3 regions of the Paenibacillus sp. JNU01 genome follow, and region 3 is predicted to be linked to each of the others. Evidence: predicted binding sites of a transcription regulator. Region 3 holds the regulator's gene; each other region holds the start of a gene.
What was found. The regulator LexA, encoded in region 3, represses DNA repair genes until DNA is damaged. The targets are predictions, from matches to a motif close to CGAACATATGTTCG.

Region 1: the regulator LexA is predicted to act here: its motif matches at 2,392-2,405, upstream of NLBNIHML_RS03050 (DNA polymerase IV).
Region 2: the regulator LexA is predicted to act here: its motif matches at 1,598-1,611, upstream of addB (helicase-exonuclease AddAB subunit AddB).

The regions. Positions count from the first base shown of each region.
Region 1 covers NZ_CP169723.1:753,283-757,555, reverse strand. Annotated here, with positions in the region: gene NLBNIHML_RS03065 (RCC1 domain-containing protein) at 1-24, opposite strand, end outside; gene NLBNIHML_RS03060 (YhjD family protein) at 411-779, opposite strand; gene NLBNIHML_RS03055 (YolD-like family protein) at 763-1,131, opposite strand; gene NLBNIHML_RS03050 (DNA polymerase IV) at 1,128-2,345, opposite strand; gene NLBNIHML_RS03045 (acetyltransferase) at 2,555-3,001, opposite strand; gene NLBNIHML_RS03040 (DUF4180 domain-containing protein) at 3,192-3,560, opposite strand; gene NLBNIHML_RS03035 (GNAT family N-acetyltransferase) at 3,574-3,996, opposite strand; gene NLBNIHML_RS03030 (TetR/AcrR family transcriptional regulator) at 4,038-4,273, opposite strand, start outside.
Region 2 covers NZ_CP169723.1:1,972,025-1,976,297, reverse strand. Annotated here, with positions in the region: gene NLBNIHML_RS08540 (class I SAM-dependent rRNA methyltransferase) at 66-1,442, shown strand; gene addB (helicase-exonuclease AddAB subunit AddB) at 1,676-4,273, shown strand, end outside.
Region 3 covers NZ_CP169723.1:1,194,804-1,199,076, reverse strand. Annotated here, with positions in the region: gene NLBNIHML_RS04940 (aldehyde dehydrogenase) at 696-1,997, shown strand; gene lexA (transcriptional repressor LexA) at 2,106-2,732, opposite strand; gene NLBNIHML_RS04930 (LysM peptidoglycan-binding domain-containing protein) at 3,029-3,406, shown strand; gene NLBNIHML_RS04925 (DUF896 domain-containing protein) at 3,501-3,710, shown strand; gene NLBNIHML_RS04920 (hypothetical protein) at 3,836-4,273, shown strand, end outside.

The DNA of each region.
Region 1 (4,273 bases), 440 kb from region 3:
TACCTTCCGTGAATTGTAGTCCATAACTTTCCTCCCCTCCACCCATTAAAATCCTCCGTTGTTCAACGGTGAGTCACCAATGTACTACTCTTATTCAACGTTGTATTATAATACTCCTGGCTGTCAAGATAACGGAACCATGCCGTGCTATCCAGACCATTCCTCTGAAGGATAAATTCTTGTTTCGGGTCGGAACAATATGGATAAATATGTCTATCTGTATGTAACTGAATCGTGAGTTCTCTCATTTTATATGGTTAATATGCCAATCACAAAATTTAAGACAAAAAATACCGACCCTTCAATTTCAAAGGTCGGTTTACCCAAAATCGGGAGAAGAAAACAATGGTTATAGCTGTATTATATCCACCCTATGCCGTTATATACCGTATTCTGCTCTAACTCTATGTTTATCTTGGCATATCAGTAATATCAACGCTCATATGTTCAGTAAGCATTAAGGTCACATCCACTTTCACTTTGCTCCATAATAGAGTCATTTTGTGAAGGTAACCTCTTACCGAATAATTTACTGTTAAACTCAGCTCGGATCTCTCCTCTTCAATGATTTTTATATGATGTTCCTTTAAACTTTGTTTTGACTTGTACATCTCTAAAGCAATTTTCTTTTGAGTACCGTCCAGGTAATCAATATACACCGATTTCATCTTAAAGTTTGAAGCGTATATTTTATGCTTATCTACCTCCAGAGCACCTAAAAGATACGGAAGCTCAACCAGCCTCTTGACGAGTGCAAGTTCCTCAGAAGTTTGTCTCACCGTACACACCTCCTCCTTCTTCAAACTTTACAGTGACCAGTTGATCAAAATCGACCCATTCAAATCCATTATCCATTTCAATTTTTATTTTTTTTCCAAAGGCACTGACTGAAGTGACGATCCCGTGTATATACCGATTGCCTGACTCATGAAATACTTCAAAGGTGGCTTGCAACGTATAGTTGAGGGACATATCTATATGTTGAGCAATAATCTCCCACTCATCTTCATGAATCAGAGGTTTCGCTTGAACATGAATTTGAGTACGATGCTGTATAATTCGTTCTTTATGTTGTGGAAGCATCATGCGGCTCGATTCCCATAATCCATTGGCCTCCAGTTTTTTGCTCATTTGTAATGCCCCCCAATTTTAGATGCTCGATCGATCGCTTGGCCCGCAGCCGTAATGGAGCTCGCTCGAAGAATGGCAATGTCGCCATATCGATCCTTGATGTTGTCCATCACCTGATCAATGGCTCGTTTCTGCTCTTGATCATCGAAGAAAGATAGTTGATATGTATCCGCATTGGATAATTGAGATAGGGATACGCCTACACGGCGCACAGGTTGCCCATCCCAATGTTGATGGAATATGCGTTTGGCTATTTTGCACACATCAACGGTTATGTTTGTAGGATCAGACAGTTTAACCTGCCTGTGAAAACCCGTTGGGTGATCAAAATCTGCTCCCGATACACTCACAGATATGACACTACCCATCAGCCCCTTTTTACGGGCTCTTCTGCACACTTCTGTACAGATATCGAGAATAACCACTTCAATCTCCCATGCTTCTGTGAAATCTCTGGGCAGGGTCATTCCGTTTCCGATATCCTTTTGTGTATTGTGTGTGTTGACCGTTACCGGCGAATTGTCGAGTCCATTGGCAACCCTCCAGATGACTTCTCCATTAACACCCCATTTGCTTCTTAATTTGGAAAGAGGCGTATTCGCCAGGTCTTTAATGGTTCGGATACCCATCTTCCAGAGATGTTTTTCCATTCTTGAGCCAATCCCCCACATATCGCGGATGGGCTTATCTCCAATGTGAAGATGTAACTCCTCTTTCTTTAAGTGAAAAATGCCACCTTCCGCTTTTTTAGCAATCATATCGCAGCACAATTTACTGATAATTTTGTTTTCACCAATGCCCGCTCTGGCGTAAACCCCTGTTTCGTTATAGATTTTGTCTTGAATTTGTTTGGCCAAATCGATTGGATCATTACCAAATAAATGCATAGACCCTGTAAAATCAGCGAATAATTCGTCTATACTGTATGGCTCAACCAGATCGGTGAATTCCTCAATAATGGACATAATTTGGGTGGAAACTTCAATGTATTCTTGCATGTGAGGTCTGACAATGATCAGTTCAGGGCACTTCTGAAGAGACTGCCAGAGTGGTTCTGCGGTAGATACCCCCTTAGCTTTGGCTAATGGACAAGCGGCAAGAATAATGCCAGAACGTCTTGCTGGATCGCCTGCAACGGCGAGAGGTCTATTTTTGTATTGGGGCATTTTTGCCTTTTCGACTGAAGCATAAAAACTCTGCATATCAATGAGCATGATGGTTCGCTGCTTAGTCCACACTGAAATCACTCCTGTACATTTAAGAACGTATGTTTGTATATATTATAAACCGAACATGTGTTCCTTATGCAAGAGGTAAATATTTATATTTGGCATAGGACCAAGTGAAGGATTCAGATCATACTAGGTTACGCTCGCAAAAAAAGCCGCTAAATTAGCGACTTCAACGAGAACATTCTTATCCTTTATGAAATTTCCAGATGCAATAGCGGGAACGGATTACCAGAACCATCGAATTCGGAGCGTCCGATCTGTACAAACCCCATTTTGCTATAGAATTGTGCAGCTCCAGGATTCTGTTCGTTGACATCCACCTTCAGGTGGCGTCCTTTGATCTTGACAGTATGTTCGATCAGCAGACGACCAACTCCCTGTCCATGCTGACTTGGATCGACGAATAACATCTCAATAAAGTTATCTTGCAACCCGATAAAACCGACAGGCTGATGTTCTTTATCTAGAGTTTCCCACACCTCGACTTGCCGTTCCTGTAATACTTTGCTTACCACATCCCGATAGAATTGAATGTGTTGTTCCTCCAAAAATGAATGTGTTGCTCGAACAGCTCTCTCCCAAATCTGAACCAGTCGTTCCTGATCTTGCTCCCGATATGACACAATATCCATCTCAATCTCTCCATCTCTCTTTAGGGCGTGTCTCAAAACTCGCTGAAGTGCATCTTTCACCGCCTTTTCGCCCCCTGCTGCGTCACTTTCCCTTGACGTGCCCCGGCACGCCTGCAGAAAACTTTCTTGCTTGGAACGAAAATTCGGCAAAATCTGCTCCCTTCGGAGTTTTCAGACACGCCCTAGTTAATTTAAATCACTGTTTCTTGCTTAGCTTTTCAATAGCCAGTTCTTCCTCTGTTACGAAGAATATATCGTTCCCCATGTTGCTTTCATAGATAAAATCTCGAAGACTTTTGCTAGTATAACCGGAAAAATCACCAATGATCGCAATTTTGGTCTGGTAATTGATGAACTTTTGCAACACTTCACCTGCCAGCCGTGTTTTCAGATCAAAAAACACTTCACTGACAGCAGATTTGTTAACTATAATACGGTGACAATCGGCTTCATATCGAACCGTAGCCATAAGATCGATAGCGGATTGAACATCGGTAATTAATTCTTCATCACTCGTAACGTAAGCAATAGATACTCCATTTTCATTTATTTTTCTGATATTCATGTCTTCTTTTCCCTCATTCCTTATATTGAAGAACCCAATATCTTGATCCAGGTTCACCTTCTTCTACAATAGCTTTCCAGCCTTGCTTTTTATAAAATGTGAGTGCTTTATGATTATCCGAGACACATTTTAATGTGACAGGCGTTCCCAGTTCGACCACGGATTGCTGAAGTAACTGCTTTCCCACCCCTTTGCCGGCAGCACTTGGGTGCACAAACAAATTATGAATAAAGCGGTCAGGTACATATAGTGACGCAAATCCAAGTACTTGATCGTTGTCCTCTGCCAAAAGAATCTGTTCTTCCGATGTATCCCGGTCAAAATCTTCTAGACTCATCTCATCGGCATTGGCCCAGTGAAAGCTCTCCCGCCGGGAATCCAAATAAATATGTCTCAATTGTGGATAGTCTGCAATACGGGCTTCTCTAATGATCATCCGATCATTCCCCCATTTCCTCTGTGTCATCAATGTCGTTGTTACCTGGAGCCGATCTTTACCATTTGTTTGGCCTGCACACGACCTGCCTGTAACAAGTCATCACTGAACTTCGCATCACTAACTGCCCGTGCCAGTGCAACGGTACCTACCATACTGCTTACCAACGCATAACCATCAGCGGTATTCATCCCAGCCATAGTTGTAATAAACGCGATAAAACGTTGCAACTCCTGCGTGTAAGCTTGTCGAATATCCTCCGATAGTTGGGAAATCT
Region 2 (4,273 bases), 780 kb from region 3:
CGCCGTAGCGTCTCCTTTGCACCAAACCTATCTTTTCAACTAACTATGAAAGAAGTGGATCTACCTTGCCATCAGTTACACTCGAACGCAGTCGCAAAAAGCGGCTTGAACATGCACATCCATGGATTTTTAACAACGAAATTGCCTCGGTTGACGGAAACCCGGAGCCGGGAGATCTGGTCAATGTATTGAATCATCAAGGTCGCTATCTGGCGACAGGTTATTACAATCCCGCATCTCAGATCACGGTAAGGGTTGTAGCTTATCAACCCCTGAAGTCCGAACAGATGGATACGGCATTCTTTGTAGCGCGTTTTCGCGATTGCTTGCGTCATCGGGAACGTTTTATCCAGGATGGAGAAGCGTACCGTCTCGTTTATGGGGAAGCTGATTTTCTGCCCGGATTGATCGTTGACCGATTCGGTAGCATCCTCGTTGTACAGTTGCTTACACTTGGCATGGATCGTTGCCGTGAAGCCATCGTTCAAGCACTCATTGAAGTGATGCAGCCTGAAGGCATATATGAGCGCAGTGACGTCTCAATTCGTGAACTGGAAGGTTTGGAGCAGACCAAAGGTCCACTGTATGGAGAATGCCCAAGACATGTCACCGTTACCGAGAATGGACTACTCATTAAAGTCGATATCGTGGAAGGACAGAAGACAGGTTACTTCTTCGACCAACGTGAGAATCGTGCAGCGATCGAACCGCTTATGAAGGGTTGGGGCTATAAGAGTGGAATCACACTCCAAACGACTGAGCAGGACGGCACAGAGCAGCTCTTGCCTGTGAATAAAAGCGGTAAGGTAGTTACATTCCCTTATTGGGATGGTGCCACCGTACTGGAGTGCTTCTCACACACGGGCAGCTTCACGTTAAATGCTTGCAAATATGGAGCCAAGAAAGTGACTTGTCTTGATATATCGGAGCATGCCATTGAAAGTGCACGAACGAATGTCGAACTGAATGGTTTCACCGACCGTGTCGAATTCGTAGTTGCCGATGCATTCCAGTACTTGCGTGAACAAGTGAAAGGACTGGATGAACGTACTGCACGTGCGCGTGCTGGCGAACAAAAAGTAGATACTTCCAAAGCGCTTGCAGCTGGCGGTAAAACGTTTGATGTAGTGATCCTCGATCCCCCAGCGTTTGCCAAGACGAAATCAGCAGTCAAAGGCGCATGCCGTGGATATAAGGATATCAACCTGCAAGGAATGAAACTGGTCAATGAGGGCGGATATTTGGTAACCGCCAGCTGTTCATACCACATGCGTCCAGACCTCTTCCTGGATACGATTGCTGATGCAGCGGAAGATGCTGGCAAAGTGCTTCGTCTGATCGACTGGAAGGCAGCCGGTAAGGACCACCCGCAAATTTTGGGCGTGGATGAAGGACATTACCTCAAATTTGCTATTTTTGAGGTGCGCAGCAAAAAGAATTAGAGGAGTCTCTTTTTACTTTTTTTAATCCTTTCGTGAGATAAAGTGAAGTTTAAATGAATGATACTTTCGGTTAGAGTCCACAGTGTGAACAGCTGCGGGCTTTTTGCTGTTTTGCCGTGTTAACGGAGAGAATCTCCGGTTTTACCGAATAGTGGCAAACGTATGTTCCGAACCAAGTCAGATATGTTATACTGGGAATTAAAATCTTGTACGTGTGGTTTGGAGGATTAGACATGTCCGTTCGTTTTGTTATTGGCCGGGCAGGCAGCGGCAAAAGCTCGCTGATTACCCGGGAAATTACATCCTTACTTCAAAAGGAGCCGCAAGGTAAACCTTTGATTTTACTCGTTCCCGAACAGAGTTCCTTTCGAACAGAGCAGGCATTGGTGTCTTCTGGAGCAATTAAAGGTACCATGCGTGCAGAAGTGCTCGGCTTTCGCCGATTAGCTTACCGCATAATGCAGGAAGCAGGCGGTTCTGCTCGTATTCCAATCGGAGCCGAAGGCAAAAAGATGCTGCTCTATAAGGTCATCCAGCGTCGTAAGGAAGAATTGAAGCTGTTTGGTGCATCCGGCAGCCAGCTGGGTTTTATAGGCGAATTAAATGACTTATATAGTGAGTTTAAACGTTATGAAGTTGATCCATCTTTGCTGGAAGAAGGGTTGTCTGGAGGGTATACCTCATCCTCTTCGCCAATTCTGGAGGACAAGTTGCATGACTTGAATCTGATCTATCGTGACTATGAACAGGAACTGACCAATTTATATATTGATGATGAAGATACGTTGACCGAACTGACAGAGCGCCTGTCTGAAAGTACATTGCTGCAGGATGCTCAGATCTGGATTGATGGTTTTCAGGGATTCACGCCACAGGAGATGAGTGTGATCGGTCGCCTGATGTTGCAGTGCTCTTCCGTGACGATTGCACTGACATTGGATCGTCCATATGATCACGGCGCACTGCCTGGAGAACTGGAACTGTTCTATCCAACGGCAAGTGCCTATGCGCGTTTGAAAGGGATGGCTGAAGAACTGGGTGTACCGAGCGATATCACCGTGCTAGATTCGGAGATTCCACCTAGATACAAGGATCGTCCGGGACTTGCTCATCTGGAGGCTGGTTTTGACCGCCGAATTCGTTGGAAAGGTGATGGTACTGATTCAGGAATTCGCCTAGTTGCAGCGGAGAACCGACGAGCTGAGATGGAGGGAGCACTCCGTGAGATGCGGCGTCTGGCGCAAAACGAAGGTGCGCGTTATCGGGATATGGCAGTACTTGTTCGTCAGTTGGATACCTACGCTGATATAGCTGAACCGCTATTCAGGGACTATGGTGTACCTGTCTTTCTGGACCGCAGAAGAAATGAACTTCATCACCCATTATCCGAATTTATCCGTTCCGCACTGGATATTGTTCGGCGCCACTGGCGTTACGAGGATGTATTTCGCTGTGTCAAAACGGATCTGCTGCTTCCGCGTGATGGTTCCATCACTCGTGAAGATATGGACCAGCTTGAGAATTATGTGCTGGCTTGTGGTATTCATGGGTATCGCTGGACTGACGGCAAGCCGTGGAAGTATGTACCCAGCCTGTCGCTGGAAGACAATGGTCAGGATGGCCGTAGTCGTGGACGGGACCAAATGCTTTCTTTAATGGAGCGTTGTCGAGCGGTCATTACAGATGCCTTGGGTGCTTTTGAGAAACGGATGAAAAAAGCAAAGACAGCCAAAGCTCAATGCGAGGCACTATACAGACTGCTGGAAGAGGCCGAGATTCCATGGAAGCTGGAACAGATGTCTGCTGAAGCTAAGACTCAAGGTGACCCAGAACGGTCGAGAGAACATCGGCAGATATGGGGAGCTGTGCTGGATCTATTGGATCAGATGGTAGATATGATGGGCAATGAACGGTTGGATATCACTCTGTTTGCCGGGATGATTGAGACCGGATTAACGGAACTGAAGCTGGGTCTGGTACCACCCGCACTTGATCAGGTATTGGTTGGTTCCATGGACCGTACACGTCTTCAGGATATCAAATACGTATTTATCCTTGGTGCAGTTGATGGTGAATTGCCAGCTGTACCTCAGGATGATGGCGTATTAACGGAACTGGAGAGAGCGTTATTGACGGAAAGAGGTGTAGCGCTTGGACCAGGTGCAACGAGGCAAATGTTGGATGAACGTTTTCTGATCTATACGGCACTTACAGCGGCAAGCAACCAATTGTGGTTGAGTTACCCGGTTGCTGATGATGAGGGAAAAGCACTGCTTCCTTCCGAAATTGTCCGCCATGTACGGAAAATGTTTGGTCTACAAGAACAGCCATTGCTTGCCCAACCACCGGTTGTGAACTCGGAAGAATCCCATTGGTCGTATGTCACCCATCCGGGTCAGAGTCTGTCTGCGCTCATTGGACAATTGCGTAAATGGCGTCGCGGAGAAGACATCCCTGAAATGTGGTGGGCGGTCTACAATTGGCATGTATCTCAGGAGACAAGCAGACCTCAGCTGGAACGGTTGATGGGATCAATCTTTTATCGTAATCGGGCATTGCCACTACGTACAGCCACCAGTCGCAGACTGTATGGCACAGAGGTGAGGACGAGTGTTTCACGAATGGAGCGGTTCGTAGCTTGTCCGTTCTCCCATTTTGCCTCGCATGGGCTGCGTCTCAAAGAACGGCAATTGTACCGCCTTCAGGCTCCTGATATCGGACAGCTGTTTCATGCTGCACTAAGCCAGCTGGCTATGCGGTTGCGCGAAGAAAATCGTAGTTGGGGCAGTTTGACTCCAGACCAATGCCGTCAGGAAGCCGAGCAAACGGTG
Region 3 (4,273 bases):
ATGTTGGATTTATGGATATTCTTTTGAAATGCTAATTTTGACTAATTGATAGAAATGATTTATTAAGCATGCCTTTTATCGAACTAATAGATTTGGGTGATAATAAGATAAATATACATATAAGACATTAAGATATGAAAAATGATTTCCTCCCGGTAGTCTTATGTAGGTTCGGGTACCTATCTAGTATTTGATTATAGAGGAGTAGTAGAAGCGTAGCGCACACTATCCATTAAGAACATGGAAAAGAGAAAATTTCGTGATACATTCGAGTAAAAGATTCAAAAATAGGCCGGCTTCTTTGTTTACTATGCAAACAAAACCAACACAAAACCACAAGTCATTGAATTAGAGAAATTACTTCTCCACGTCCGCAGAGTTATCGGCAATTAGGACATATGATCTCTATGTTGACATTGCGTAAGATTTACAAGGCTACATCCATCTCTTTAGATCTCAGTACATATAATCTTCTGGAGAAATAAAGATGAATTCTAATAATACCCAATAATTCGCTATAGTCGAACACTTACATAAAAAAAAGGGTAGCTTTCTCATATCTTGAAACGCCTACCAAATTTCAGAAATTTTCAAATTAATGTTTCAATATTATGTTGATAGTTTCATATAGAAGAGGTATACTTTAATTGAATTTTGAGCAATTTAATTTTAAATAATTAATTGGAGATGTTAATATGGATCAGGCAAAACAATTGGTGACAGAACAACGTACATTTTTTTATACAGGACAAACTAAAAATATCGAGTATCGGATTAATGCACTTCAACAGCTTAGAAAAGGAATCGAAAAGTATCAGCAACGGATACAAGATGCACTTCGGGTGGATCTGAACAAATCCGAGGCGGAAGCTTACGGTTCCGAGATTCGCATTGTTCTGGGTGAATTGGATTTTGCATTAGAACATCTGGAGGAATGGGCTGCGCCAAAACAAGTCCCAACTAATTCGGCTATGCCGGATGGGGTGAGCACCATTTACCCTGAACCATACGGAGTGGCTCTTATTATTGCACCTTGGAACTATCCTTTCCAACTGGCGTTTGGTCCACTGATTGGAGCAATTGCAGCCGGTAACTGTGCAGTTATCAAACCTTCTGAATTAACACCAGCCGTATCTCGTCTGACGTATGATCTTATTCAGGAGATCTTCCCTCAGGAGTATATTGCCGTTATGGAAGGGGAAGTCGAAGCCAGCACAGCATTGTTGAAAGAGAAGTTTGATTATATTTTCTTCACAGGTAGTACGGGTGTTGGTCGCATTGTTATGAAGGCAGCTGCGGAGCACCTGACTCCTGTAACTCTTGAATTAGGTGGTAAGAGTCCTGCTATTGTCCATAGTGACGCAGATCTGAAGCTGGTGGCTCAGCGTATTGTTCGTGGTAAGTTCCTGAATGCAGGGCAAACATGTGTTGCTCCGGATTACTTGCTTGTGCATGAACAAGTTCATGACGAATTAATTAATCTGATTGGCGCAGAGGTCAAAGATAAATTTGGGGATGATGTGTTACAGAATGCTGATTTCCCACATATTGTCAACGCGCGTAACTTTGATCGGTTGTCGAAATTTCTTACAGATGGCAAAACGCTGATAGGTGGACGGTCTGTGCGTGAGCAGTTGCTGATTGAGCCGACTGTACTTGGAGATGTGAACTGGGATTCACCTGTCATGCAAGAAGAGATCTTTGGTCCGATTCTTCCCGTATTTACGTACAGCGACCTGAATCCCGTGCTGGATGAGATTGTTCGCCGGCCAAAACCATTGGCACTATATCTCTTCACACAGGATGAGCAACTACAGGATCAGGTGCTGAATCAAGTTTCCTTCGGTGGGGGATGTATTAATGACACGCTTTCTCATATGACTTCGCATTATCTTCCGTTTGGTGGTGTAGGAGAGAGTGGTATGGGCTCATATCACGGACAACAGAGCTTTGATGTGTTCTCGCATCACAAGAGTGTTCTGAAACGCAGCGAATAATTATCCGATAAAACAATATAAACATAAAAAGAGGTTGTCCTGTTCATCAGGGCAACCTCTTTTTGTATTTCAGTGTATTGCATCTAGTTTTGTTACTCAGGTTAGATATTAATGAATATCTCGGAAAAGGCCAATGACTTTACCCAGAATACTAACGTGTTTCAAACGTAAAGGCTCGAAAGTCGCATTCTCCGGTTGAAGGCGAATATGATCTTTCTCTTTATAGAACGTTTTCACTGTAGCTTCATCGTCTTCAGTCATTGCCACTACGATATCACCGTTATCAGCAGTTTGCTGTTGACGGACAATAACGTAATCTCCGTTAACGATTCCTGCTTCCACCATACTATCTCCGACTACCGAAAGCATAAACACTTTCTGTTCACCTACATAATGTGTAGGAAGAGGGAAGTAGTCTTCAATGTTCTCGGTTGCAGTAATTGGAACCCCGGCTGTAACCTTACCAACGACAGGAATACGTGCAACGCTATGAGCAAATTGATGAGAATGCTCAGATTCTTCCTGGCTCAAAAGCTCAATGGCTCTTGGCTTGGTAGGGTCGCGTCGGATCAAACCTTTTTTCTCCAGGCGATCCAAATGTCCATGTACTGTTGAGCTGGAAGCCAGTCCAACAGCTTCACCAATTTCCCGTACGGAAGGAGGATACCCCTTCAACCGGACTTCATTTCGTATAAATTCCAGAATTGCCTGCTGCCTGCTGGATATCTTCGACATACCGTATCAACCCCATTTTAGTAACGTTTGGGAAAATTATAACATAGAACCTCCGTTCGTACAAACATAAGTTCTAAATAAAATGGCATATAATCAGTGTTTTTTAACTTATAGAACCGAATTTATCCAAAAGTCAGAGCAGAATACTGCAAATGCTTCGCAGAAGGGTTTGAATTAAGATATTTCTCCTTCAAAAAACAAGCGAACAATTGTTCTAAAAATCTATTGAACAAAACAAGTGTTCGTGTTATATTGATTTCAACAGATAGGAACAAACGTTTGGAGGCGGGTATTTAATGAGATATTCAACTTATCAAAGTATTTATGAACCGATGAATTCGGAACTGGTGAAGTCTAACATAGGGAACTACAAGAAGGTTTTAGCGCGTTTCAAGATTTCTTCATGGATATTAAAGGTAGCCATCACTTCTTTGATTATATTTATTGGATGTAGCACTGTATTAACGGTATTTGCTGGCAATGAGAATGATGTTCTGCCTGGAGGAAAGATAGCCGTTTCACAAGGGGAAACATTATGGAGTATTTCTTTGGAACATAAACCGACTAATATGGATACACGTATATATATAGAAGCAATTAAGAAAGTGAATCAACTTCAAGCGACTTCGATCCAAGTGGGACAAGTACTAACTCTACCGCAATTCGCAGAATAAATGCACATCAATGAGAGTTAACGCGTGTCAGCTTGACAAGCAGCCTTTATCATGGCAAAGTTAATATGACTTTGTATTTTTGGAGGGGACAAGCTTGGATATAGATAGTCTGGTAGCACGTATTAACGAATTGGCTCGTAAGCAAAAGTCCACTGGATTGTCGGAGGAAGAACTTGCTGAACGTGCCGAGCTAAGAGAGATTTATTTGAGTAATATTCGCAGCAATTTCAGACAACAACTGGATACCATTGAGATTGTTGATGATGAGAATGACAAAGGCCACCAAGGCAAACTCAAACACTAACGAAACCTAATGATATCATTATGATATTTAGGTTTCTTCCTGTTATTCTGAGTATGCAATTTATAGGGGGAAATGTTGGTTTACAGTTATGTAAGCCGATACAAAGACACATAAGGGGGATTCTCATGTCGCGTTCGTTCGAGAGAACGGTTAAGAAAAATTCCAAGCAGTTAAATCAGCAACGCAAAAAAAGTGGTCAGCCAATCACAGGTACACCAGGTGAAGAAGTCTTTAAGGGACGTAGCCTTTTGTTCCCTATATTTTTGATCGGTCTCGCCTTTTTGTATCTGTTTATGAGCACGTTCCTTGTGCAAGCTCCGATGACAACCTGGGACTGGGTGACGATGCTGCTTTACGTATTTTTGGCAGTCATCTTCATGCTTCGTCGTCCATACATCAAGATCAGCAGTAATCGGATTATAACAACAAAGGGTAATCGTGAACGTTCAATCGGGGTTGAAGATATTGTCAAATTCAGAATTGAACCAGGCACAGTTGTTATCGAACATAAAAGTCGCGGGAAAAGATGGGTGTTCACCAAGTTATTGAACCGTTACGATACA